Regions from separate parts of the Pseudomonas sp. NPDC087185 genome, predicted to be linked through region 1. Evidence: riboswitches for the same ligand, from Rfam matches in the RefSeq annotation. Region 1 holds a riboswitch; the other holds the start of a gene.
What was found. A riboswitch is a leader RNA that binds a small molecule or an ion and turns the genes downstream of it on or off. The one in region 1 is predicted to bind thiamine pyrophosphate.
Positions count from the first base shown of each region.

Region 2: another riboswitch for thiamine pyrophosphate. It lies ahead of thiC (phosphomethylpyrimidine synthase ThiC); the one in region 1 lies ahead of ACIPIJ_RS10435 (TenA family protein).

Region 1 covers NZ_JBIUZK010000003.1:44,942-50,112, reverse strand. Annotated here, with positions in the region: gene ACIPIJ_RS10450 (HlyD family type I secretion periplasmic adaptor subunit) at 1-1,048, shown strand, start outside; gene ACIPIJ_RS10445 (TolC family outer membrane protein) at 1,050-2,378, shown strand; gene tenA (thiaminase II) at 2,467-3,132, opposite strand; gene ACIPIJ_RS10435 (TenA family protein) at 3,129-3,776, opposite strand; TPP riboswitch at 3,855-3,968, opposite strand; gene ACIPIJ_RS10430 (Ig-like domain-containing protein) at 4,210-5,171, shown strand, end outside.
Region 2 covers NZ_JBIUZK010000005.1:410,301-415,471, reverse strand. Annotated here, with positions in the region: gene cytX (putative hydroxymethylpyrimidine transporter CytX) at 1-44, opposite strand, end outside; gene thiC (phosphomethylpyrimidine synthase ThiC) at 156-2,042, opposite strand; TPP riboswitch at 2,202-2,308, opposite strand; gene ACIPIJ_RS19460 (TolC family outer membrane protein) at 2,470-3,903, shown strand; gene waaA (lipid IV(A) 3-deoxy-D-manno-octulosonic acid transferase) at 4,007-5,171, opposite strand, start outside.

The DNA of each region.
Region 1 (5,171 bases):
CTTGCACGCGTTGGCCGAACAAGGTGCGCTGAGCGCCCAGTACATCGTCAGCCAGACCGTGCAGAACCGCCTGGAAGCCGAACGGGATGGCCGCGACACGGTGGCCTACGCCCCCGAACTGACCCAGCGCTACGCCGATGACCCGCGCCTGGTGGCTGCCATGGACTTGCAACAGCGGTTGCTCGACACCCGGCGTGCAGGGCTGGCAGGCGAAATCAGCATCCTCGAGGAAAACCTCACCGCTTCGAACGTGCAGCTCAAGGGCTTGCAGCAGGTCTATGGTGCTCGCGCCTCGCAAATCGGCTTTCTCAATCAGGAGCTCAAAGGCACCCGTACACTGGCCGCTGAAGGCTATGTACCGCGCAACCGCCTGCTGGAACTGGAACGCAGCAATGCCGACCTGTCCGCCGGCCAGGCCGAAAACCTCAACAACATCGCCCGGGTGCGCAGCCAGGTGACGGAAATCAAGCTGCGCATCCTGCAGCGCCAGCACGACTACCTGAAGGAAGTCGAGTCGCAGCTGACCGACACCGCCAAGGAAAACACTACCCTCGCCGACCGTCTGCGCGCGCTGGATTACGAAGTGACGCACACGGTGATCCGCTCACCGATCGACGGCATGATCCAGGCGCTGAGCATCGCCACCGTCGGCGGCATCATCCAGCCTGGCGCGAAGATCATGGAGGTCGTACCGCTGAACGAGCCGCTGCAAGTCGATGCGATGATACCGGTGCAGGCCATCGACAAGATGGTCCCCGGCCTTGCCGTGGACATCGCCTTCCCGGCCTTCAACCATGCACAAACGCCAAACATCCCCGGCCGGGTCAAGACCATTTCGGCTGACCGGCTGATGGATGAGGAAAGCAAACAACCCTTCTACCTGGCCCAGGTTGAAGTCACCCCCACGGGCATGAAACTGCTTGGCAGCAACCATATACGGCCTGGCATGCCGGCTACGGTCACCATCAAGACCGGCGAGCGCAACCTGCTCAGCTACCTGCTCAAACCCATGCTCGAACGCGTCGACAGCGCGTTCAAGGAGCAATGAAATGAACCGTCATTGCCTGTTCGTCTGCCTGTTGGGGTTGGCCGCACCGGCCAGCGCCATGGACCTCAAGCAAGCCTGGGACCTGTTGCAGTACCAGGGGCCTATCTACCAGGCCGCCGTGCACGAGAAGCAGGCCGGCGCCGAGAACCGCGCCATCGGCCAGGCGGGCCTGCTGCCGCAGATCAATGGCTCGGCCTACTACAACAAGATCAATGGCAGCCAACGCCAGAACGGCCTTGACCGCGACCTCGACTACGACTCCAAAGGCGCCAGCGTGCGCCTGCGCCAACCCGTGTTCAATAAACAGAAAATGGCCGAGTACCACCAGGGCCAGCAGCGCGCCGACTACAGCGTCGCGGTGTTCGATGCCAAGAGCCAGGACGCTGCGGTGCGCCTGGCCGACAGTTATTTCGACGTGCTCCTGGCCAGTGAAACCATCACCCTGGCCAAGGCCAAACTGAGTGCATTCGAGGAGCAACTGGCGTCGGCCAGGCGGCGCATGGAGCTGGGTGACGGCACCATCACCGACATCGACGAATCGGCCGCCCGGCGCGACCTGGCCGAAGCCGAGCTGATCGAGGCGCAGGACAACCTGGTTAATACGCGACGCAAGCTGGAGGAATACATCGGCGAAACGCCTGACTCGCTGACCACTCTGCAGCCTGCCTTCGATACGCCGCCGTTGCTGCCGAGCAACCTGCAGGACTGGCTGGTCAAGGCCCAGGCCGATAGCCCGTTGATCCATGCCCGCCGGCACAGCTACGAGCTGGCCGAAGAGGAAGTCAAACGCGCACGGGCTGGCCATTATCCGACCCTCGACTTTGTCGCGGGTTACACCGCCGGCGAAAGCCAGTCGATCTCCGAGCTGAACCAGCGCAACCACTACAGCTCGATTGGCCTGGAGCTGAATATTCCGCTGTACAGCGGTGGCGGTGTCAGTGCGCTGACGCGCCAGGCCTCGGCCAACAGTTCCAAGGCGCTGGATGAACTCGACGCTACGCGCCAGGAAGTGATTTCCGGCACCACCCGGGAGTACCGTGGCGTGCAAAGCGGCGCGTTGCGGGTGCGTGCGCTGGAGAAAGCCGTGGCCTCCAACGAACGCTCGCTGCTGTCGACACGCAAGGGCTTCAAGGAAGGCGGCACCAGCACCAACTCGGATGTGCTCAATGCCGAGGAGTTGCTGTTCGTGGCCCGGCATGACCTGTTCGAGGCCAAGTTGCGCTACCTGATGTCACGCTTGCGCCTGGCGTCTTCGGTGGGCAGCCTGGGGGATGATGATATCGCGCTGGTCAACGGCTACCTGGGGCCGGAGTTGATGGTCAGTAATTGAACTCTACCGCGGTCGATAGCACGGGCTTCGCCCGTGTTTCGGTGCCCCGATCAACCCGCTCCACAGGGGCCGCGACCAGCAAGGTGGGTTATGCCACCCCATCCAACCCCATCTGCCAGAAATCCGCCTCCAGCCGCGAAGCCTGGCCGAAGATCCCCGCCAGCTCGACAAAGCGCTGCTCGGTCATGCTGCGTGCCGCCAGCTCATCGAGGTGCTTGCGTGCCGCCGCCGCCACGCCCTGGTAACCTTCGCCGGCATATTCGCCAATCCACTCCCGGTAAGGGTGATTGCTCAGGTCACCGATCTGCTGCGCCAGCGTGCGGCCAATTTCGGCGTAGCCAATCACGCACGGCGCCAACGCCACGTGCAGCTCCAGCAGGTCGCCGGCAGCGCCGCAGTCAAGCACATAACGCGTGTAGGCCACCGTAGCCTGGTGCTCGGGCGCCGCCTCGATATCGGCCTGCGACAGGCCCCAGCGCGCACACAGGCGCAGGTGCAGCTCGGTTTCATCGAGGATGGCCGCCAGGCCAGCCTGCGCAGCGCGAATGTCGGCCGGCAGGCGGCTCTTGTAGGCGGCCAGTGCCCAGGCGCGGGCGAACTGGATCAGGAACAGGTAGTCCTGCACCAGGTACGTCCGGAAGGCCTCCTCGCTCAAGGTGCCCTCACCCATCTGCCGCACGAAATCGTGGTCCACGTAGCTGGCCCACTGCGGTGTGGTGGCGGCTTTCAGGCGCTCGAAGATATCCATGCTCAGGCCTCCTCCTCAAAGAGGGCGTCGAAGAAGGCGAGCTCCAGTGCCACGGTGCGCGCATAGAAATCGCGGCTCAGCGCAGCCGCTTGCGGCCCTACACGGTCGAGTTCCGCCTGCAGGAAGGCGACAAACTCAGCGAACGCCGGGTTGTCGTGCAGGGTGATCCATTCGGCATGCACAAAGTTGCCGGGCAAGGGTTTGGCGGCTTTGCTTGCCCAATCCAGGTACAGGCCCTCGGCCACGTTCAGCACGGCCAGCGCCGCGGCATACGAACGGGTGGCGGCGGCTTCCTGCATGATCGCTTTGAAGCCGGCAGTGGGTACCGTGTCCTTCGCTTCGACGCGCTGCGCAGGGCTTACATCCAGCGCCTCGAAGGCACGCAGGAAGTAGGTGTTTTCGTCGCTGGAAATCATCCCGGCGAAACGGCCGAAGCGCAGCCGTGCCTCGAAGGTATCGGCGGTGGCGATGGCGGCGCCCAGCAAGGTCAGGAAGCTGTCGAGAAAGCGATGGTCCTGGACCAGGTAGCGGACCATGATCGGGTCCGCCACGCTGCCGTCGCACAGCTCAGTGACGAAGCGGTGGCCAACGGCAGCCGACCAGGTCGGTTCGCTCTGGCGGCGCAGGGTTTCAGTGAAGCGTTCGGTCATGGTGCTGCACTCCATGGGGTGACAGCGAGACCGTTACGGTGCGGCATGGAGCGGCCTCGCAATGAGGCCGGCAAAAAGGCAGGTCGTTCGTCCCATCCCTTCGCCGGCATGATCCGGATCAGGTTCGAAGGGTCACCGCGCTGCTGTGCCAGCGGTCTCTCAGCCCGTTGCCGGACGCCCCTTGGTGGGGTGCAGGTATACAGCACCTGCACCGGGGTTGTCACGGGGCAAATCACCAGAACTGGGCCTTGCCATACCCGCTTGTGGGTACCTATACCCATTTTTTGACGCGACAACGTTTATGTCGCATCAGTTCCGACAAGGTTTTGTTTAACAAAAGATTACTTGGCACAGCCGTTGCTCCGGCCAGTAAAACGAGGCAATACGCCATTGATGGCCCCAAGCCATTTAGCTGCGACCGAGGCATAAGGCGATGAAAAAAGCTGCCGTGATCCACCCCTGCCGCCCCCTGTTCAGATTGACCGCTGTGACCGCGATGATCCTCAGCCTTGGGCAGCACGGTGCCGTGGCTGGCTCTATGGATGATGTCAGCCAGCCGCCGCCAACGGACCCTTCCCACTTTGACGACCAACCGGCAGATCCGAACCCGGCCCTGCTCAACCTGCTTACACTGCCCGAGGCCAACCAGGGCTCGCTTGAGCTCAAGGACGGTGTCTATGGCGACCGCGACACCAACCGCGTCGACAACGTGCTGCCACCGGCCATGCAGACCTCACGCAATTACCCTACCAACGGCAAGCCCAGCCCGCTGTATGGCGCGCAACCCTTCACCCAGCAGCTGCTGCTGTTCGAAGAGTTCGGCCCGGAGAAACTCGACCCGAGCCTGCCGCCGCCCAGCCTGACGTTCCCTGTCCCCACGCTCGGTGCGGCACCGGCACAGGACCCTGACATCGTCGCCCGCAGCAGCCCGAACGGCAACGCCCTGGAAGCCTTCCTCAAGCAACCCGGGCTGTACCCGTTCCCGACCCAGTATTCCAACGTGTTGGACCGCAACCCGTGGAAGGCGCAGATCGAGATGTTCCTCAATCGCAATTCGGTCGGCTCGCCGGCGGAAGGCCGGCCGCCAGGAAAAGGCTGGTCGCACCAGCGCTGGAACGAGTTCTACCCCCAGGCCGCGTTCAAGACCGCACAGGCGGGTGCGCGCATCAACCAGGGGCTGCGTGACCGCAAGCAGCTGCACAACTATGCCGTGGGCGAATTCGCGCCAGGTGGGTTGTACTACCAGACCTCGGATATCCCCACCACGCTCGGCACCACCAAAGGCATCGACACGCGCTTTCACCCGAACATGCCGCTGCAGAACCACAAGTCACTGTGGACGTTCGACGGCACCTTCCCTACCAAGTTGCTGATGGTCCGCTACGGCCAGCCGGT
Region 2 (5,171 bases), on a different contig from region 1:
GTGGGGACCGGGTGGTCGGGGGAGAAATGGCTGGGGGTTGTCATTGTTGTATCGCCGAAAGAATTGAAGTGAGCCAAACCCGTAAATCGGGCCAGTTCGGCCGCTGTGCGGCCCCGATGTAAAAGCAGCGACGGACCGCCGCTGCACCTGGAGCCTTACACCTTGTGATACAGCTGGCTGCCTTCCTGGCGGAACCGCTCGGCCTGCTCGCGCATGCCTTCCTCGACCGACACATCCACCGCATCGATGCGCAGGTTGGCGGCGTATTCACGCACTTCCTGGGTGATCTTCATCGAGCAGAACTTCGGCCCGCACATCGAGCAGAAGTGCGCGACCTTGGCCGATTCCTTCGGCAGGGTCTCGTCGTGGTAAGCACGCGCGGTGTCCGGGTCCAGGCCGAGGTTGAACTGGTCTTCCCAGCGGAACTCGAAACGCGCCTTGGACAAGGCGTTGTCGCGAATCTGCGCGCCCGGGTGGCCCTTGGCAAGGTCGGCGGCATGGGCGGCGATCTTGTAGGTGATGATGCCGGTCTTGACGTCATCCTTGTTCGGCAGGCCCAGGTGTTCCTTGGGCGTGACATAGCAGAGCATGGCGCAGCCAAACCAGCCGATCATCGCCGCACCGATGCCCGAGGTGATGTGGTCGTAGCCGGGGGCGATGTCGGTGGTCAGCGGGCCGAGGGTGTAGAACGGCGCCTCGTCGCAGCATTCCAGCTGCTTGTCCATGTTCTCCTTGATCAGCTGCATCGGCACGTGGCCCGGGCCTTCGATCATGCACTGCACATCGTGCTTCCAGGCGATCTTGGTCAGCTCGCCGAGGGTTTCCAGCTCACCGAACTGCGCGGCATCGTTGGCGTCGGCGATCGAGCCCGGGCGCAGGCCATCGCCCAGCGAGAAGCTGACGTCGTAGGCCTTCATGATTTCGCAGATCTCGTCGAAATGCGTGTACAGGAAGTTCTCCTGGTGATGCGCCAGGCACCACTTGGCCATGATCGAACCGCCGCGGCTGACGATGCCGGTAACCCGCTTGGCGGTCAGCGGCACGTAACGCAACAGCACGCCGGCATGGATGGTGAAGTAGTCCACGCCCTGCTCGGCCTGTTCGATCAGGGTGTCGCGGAACAGCTCCCAGGTCAGGTCCTCGGCCACGCCGTTGACTTTCTCCAGGGCCTGATAGATCGGTACGGTACCGATCGGCACCGGCGAGTTGCGGATGATCCACTCGCGGGTTTCGTGGATGTGCTTGCCGGTGGACAGGTCCATGACCGTGTCCGAGCCCCAGCGAATGCCCCAGGTCAGCTTGGCCACTTCTTCCTCGATCGAGGAGCCCAGGGCGCTGTTGCCGATGTTGCCGTTGATCTTCACCAGGAAGTTGCGGCCGATGATCATCGGCTCCAGTTCCGTGTGGTTGATGTTGGCCGGGATGATCGCGCGGCCGCGGGCGATTTCCTCACGCACGAACTCAGGCGTGATCACTTTCGGGATGTTGGCACCGAAGCTGTGGCCGGCGTGCTGCTGCTTGAGCAGGCCGGCGGCGCGGGCTTCCTGCAGCTTCATGTTCTCGCGGATGGCGACGTATTCCATCTCAGCGGTGATGATGCCCTGGCGGGCGTAGTGCATCTGCGAGACGTTGGCACCCGCCTTGGCGCGGCGCGGGTTGCGCACGTGGTTGAAGCGCAGCTTGGCAAGCTCGGTATCGTTAAGGCGCTGCTGGCCGAAGTTCGAGCTCAGGCCACCCAGGCGCTCGGTGTCGCCACGCGCGTCGATCCAGGCCGAGCGTACATCGGCCAGGCCTTTGCGCACGTCGATGATGACGTTGGGGTCGGTGTATGGGCCGGATGTGTCATACACCAGCACCGGGGCGTTGGTTTCGCCGCCGAAGTCGGTGGGGGTGTCGTGCAGGCTGATTTCGCGCATCGGCACGCGGATGTCCGGGCGCGAGCCTTCGACATACACCTTGCGCGAACGCGGGAACGGTTGCACGGACTGCTGATCGACTTGCGCCGACTCGCTGAGGTTGATCGTTTTTTCTTGTTTGCTCATCACAGGCTCTCCAGACAGCTTCCTAGCGGTGGAATGTCGGGGAGAACCTGAAAGACGCGGACGCACCCCTTGACGGGTGTGCAGTGCCGGATACATGGGGGTGCCGTGAGCTGCGTGCAGCTGTGACAATCCCGGACCTGGCACAAGAGGCTCCCCGGGAAGGCGAGCAATCTTGTTCCCTACGCAGGCGCTAACCTGATCAGGTTCAACGGGATCCGCAACTTTGCGATCTCAGCCTTTGCTTCAAGGCACCCCGACAAGAACATGCGCAGTCTAGACTGGAGTGGTCGGCAAAGCCAAGCGGGTAAATCGTAACGATGATGAAAGGTGCATTCGGCGATTGTTGCCGGCTGCGCGCGCCTTTACACTGGCCCGTCATTCGATACTCAACAGTTCAGTAATTAAATTTCGTACAAGGATTGCCTCTATGCTGCGCAAACTCTCACTGGCGATAGCCGTGTCTTGTGCGTCCAACGGAGTGGTCTGGGCAGCGGATGTGCCCACGACGGTAAAGACCGACCTGGTCAGCGTCTATCAGGAAGCGGTCGACAATAACGCCGATCTTGCCGCCGCCCGCGCCGACTATGGCGCCCGCCGCGAAGTGGTGCCCCAGGCCCGCGCCGGCCTGCTGCCAAACCTGTCGGCGGGTGCCGAGATGCTGAACACCCGCACCAAGCTCGACGAGCCGTCGACCACCTCCAACCGCAGTGGCAACTCCTGGAGCGCGACCCTGGCGCAGCCGGTGTTTCGTGCCGACCGCTGGTTCCAGTTGCAGGCGGCCGAGGCGGTCAACGAGCAGGCGGCGCTGGAGTTGTCCGCCACCGAGCAGAACCTGATCCTGCAGACCGCGCAAAATTATTTCGCCGTGCTCCGCGCCCAAGACAACCTGGCCGCGACCAAGGCCGAGGAAGCCGCCTTCAAGCGCCAGCTCGACCAGTCCAACGAGCGTTTCGACGTGGGCCTGTCCGACAAGACCGACGTGCTGCAGTCCCAGGCCAGCTACGACACGGCCCGGGCCAACCGGATCATCGCCGAGCGTCAGGTACAGGATGCCTTCGAGGCCTTGGTGACGCTGACCAACCGTGAGTACTCGTCGATCCAGGGCGTGGTCCACACCCTGCCGATCCAGGTGCCCACGCCCAACGATGCCAAAGCCTGGGTCGAGACTGCCGGGCGGCAGAACCTCAACCTGCTGGCGACCAACTACGCCGTCAATGCCGCCGAAGAAACCCTGCGCCAGCGCAAGGCCGGCCATGCCCCGACCCTGGATGCGGTGGCCAAGTACCAGAAAGGCGACAACGACAACCTCGGCTTCACCAACCCCTCGCAACTGGGCGTGCGCTACAGCGGTGATGTGGAGCAGACCAGCATCGGCCTGCAGCTGAACATCCCGATCTACAGCGGCGGCCTGACCAGCTCGCAGGTGCGCGAGGCGTACCAGCGCCTGAGTCAGAGCGAGCAGCAACGCGAGAGCCTGCGCCGCCAGGTAGTAGAGAACACGCGCAACCTGCACCGCGCGGTGAACACCGACGTGGAACAGGTGCAGGCCCGCAAGCAGTCGATCATTTCCAACCAGAGCGCGCTGGAAGCCACCGAAATCGGCTACCAGGTTGGCACCCGCAACATCGTCGACGTGCTCGATGCCCAGCGCCAGCTGTACACCTCGGTGCGCGACTACAACAACAGCCGCTATGACTACATTCTCGACAACCTGAGCCTGAAGCAGGCCGCCGGGACCTTGAGCCCGCAGGACCTCACCGACCTCAAGCGCTACCTGAAACCGGACTACAACCCGGACAAGGACTTCCTGCCACCAGACCTGGCGGCGGCGGCGGCGAAAAACTTCGAGCGCAGGCCTTGAGATAGGCGTCGTCCAATCGCGGGCAAGGGCGCTCCCACAGGGTCTGAAGGCATGCACCCGCCCTGTGGGAACGGGCTTGCCCGCGAAGAAGCCACCGCTACCTTCAGCGGATCAGTGCAGCAAGCCCCTCCAGCAACCGCTGCAAAGCCCCCTGATTAGCCCGCATCACCGCCCTGCCCGCCTCGCCCATGCGCTGCGCATCCTGCGGTAATTCCACCAGCCTGCGCACCGCCTCAGCCAAACCGTCGGCATCGTCCACCTGCTGCAACGCCCCTGCCACACGCAGCATTGCGCTGATCTCAAGGAAGTTGAACACGTGTGGCCCCATGATCACCGGCAACGCCAGTGCCGCCGGCTCCAGCGGGTTGTGCCCGCCGGTAGCGACCAGGCTGCCGCCAACGAAGGCGATGTCGGCCAGGGCGAAGAGGAACAGCAACTCGCCCATGGTATCGCCGAGCAGTACGCGGGTATCGGAGTCGACTGCAGTACCGGCAGAGCGGCGCACGGTGGCGAACTGTTCGGCGCACAAGGCATGTACCGCGTCGAACCGTTCGGGGTGGCGCGGCACCAGGATCAGCAACGCATCGCCGTGCACCTGCAACAGCTTGCGATGCGCCTGAAGGACCAGTGCGTCCTCACCCTCATGGGTACTGGCGGCGATCCACACCGGGCGCTGGCGTGCGCCCCACTGATCGCGCAACGCATGGGCGCGTGGCAACAACTGCTCGTCGACCTTCAGGTCGAACTTGATCGAGCCGGTCACCTGCACGCATTCAGGGCGCGCGCCGAGATCGCGAAAGCGCTGCGCCTCGGTCTCGGTCTGTACCGCAATCAGGCTCATCTCCGCGAGCATCGGCCGGGTCAGGTTGGCGAAACGCGCATAACCACGGGCCGAGCGCTCGGACAAGCGGGCGTTGGCCAGGGCCACCGGGATACCGCGCCTGGCGCACTGGTGGATGTGATTGGGCCAGAGTTCGGTTTCCATGATGATGCCCAGCGTTGGCTTCACATGGTCGAGAAAGCGCCCCGCCGCCCACGGCAGGTCATAGGGCAGGTAGCAATGCTGGATGCGCGGTTCATCGGCGAACATCGCGCGAATCCGTTCGGAGCCGGTCGGGGTCATGCAGGTGAGCGTGATCGGCAGGTTCGGGTAGGCCTTGAGCAGTGCGCGCACCATGGGTGCCGCAGCGATGCTTTCACCCACCGAGACGGCATGCACCCAGATACCGCCCTGGCGCATCGCCGGCAGGTTGCGGGCGAAGCGTTCG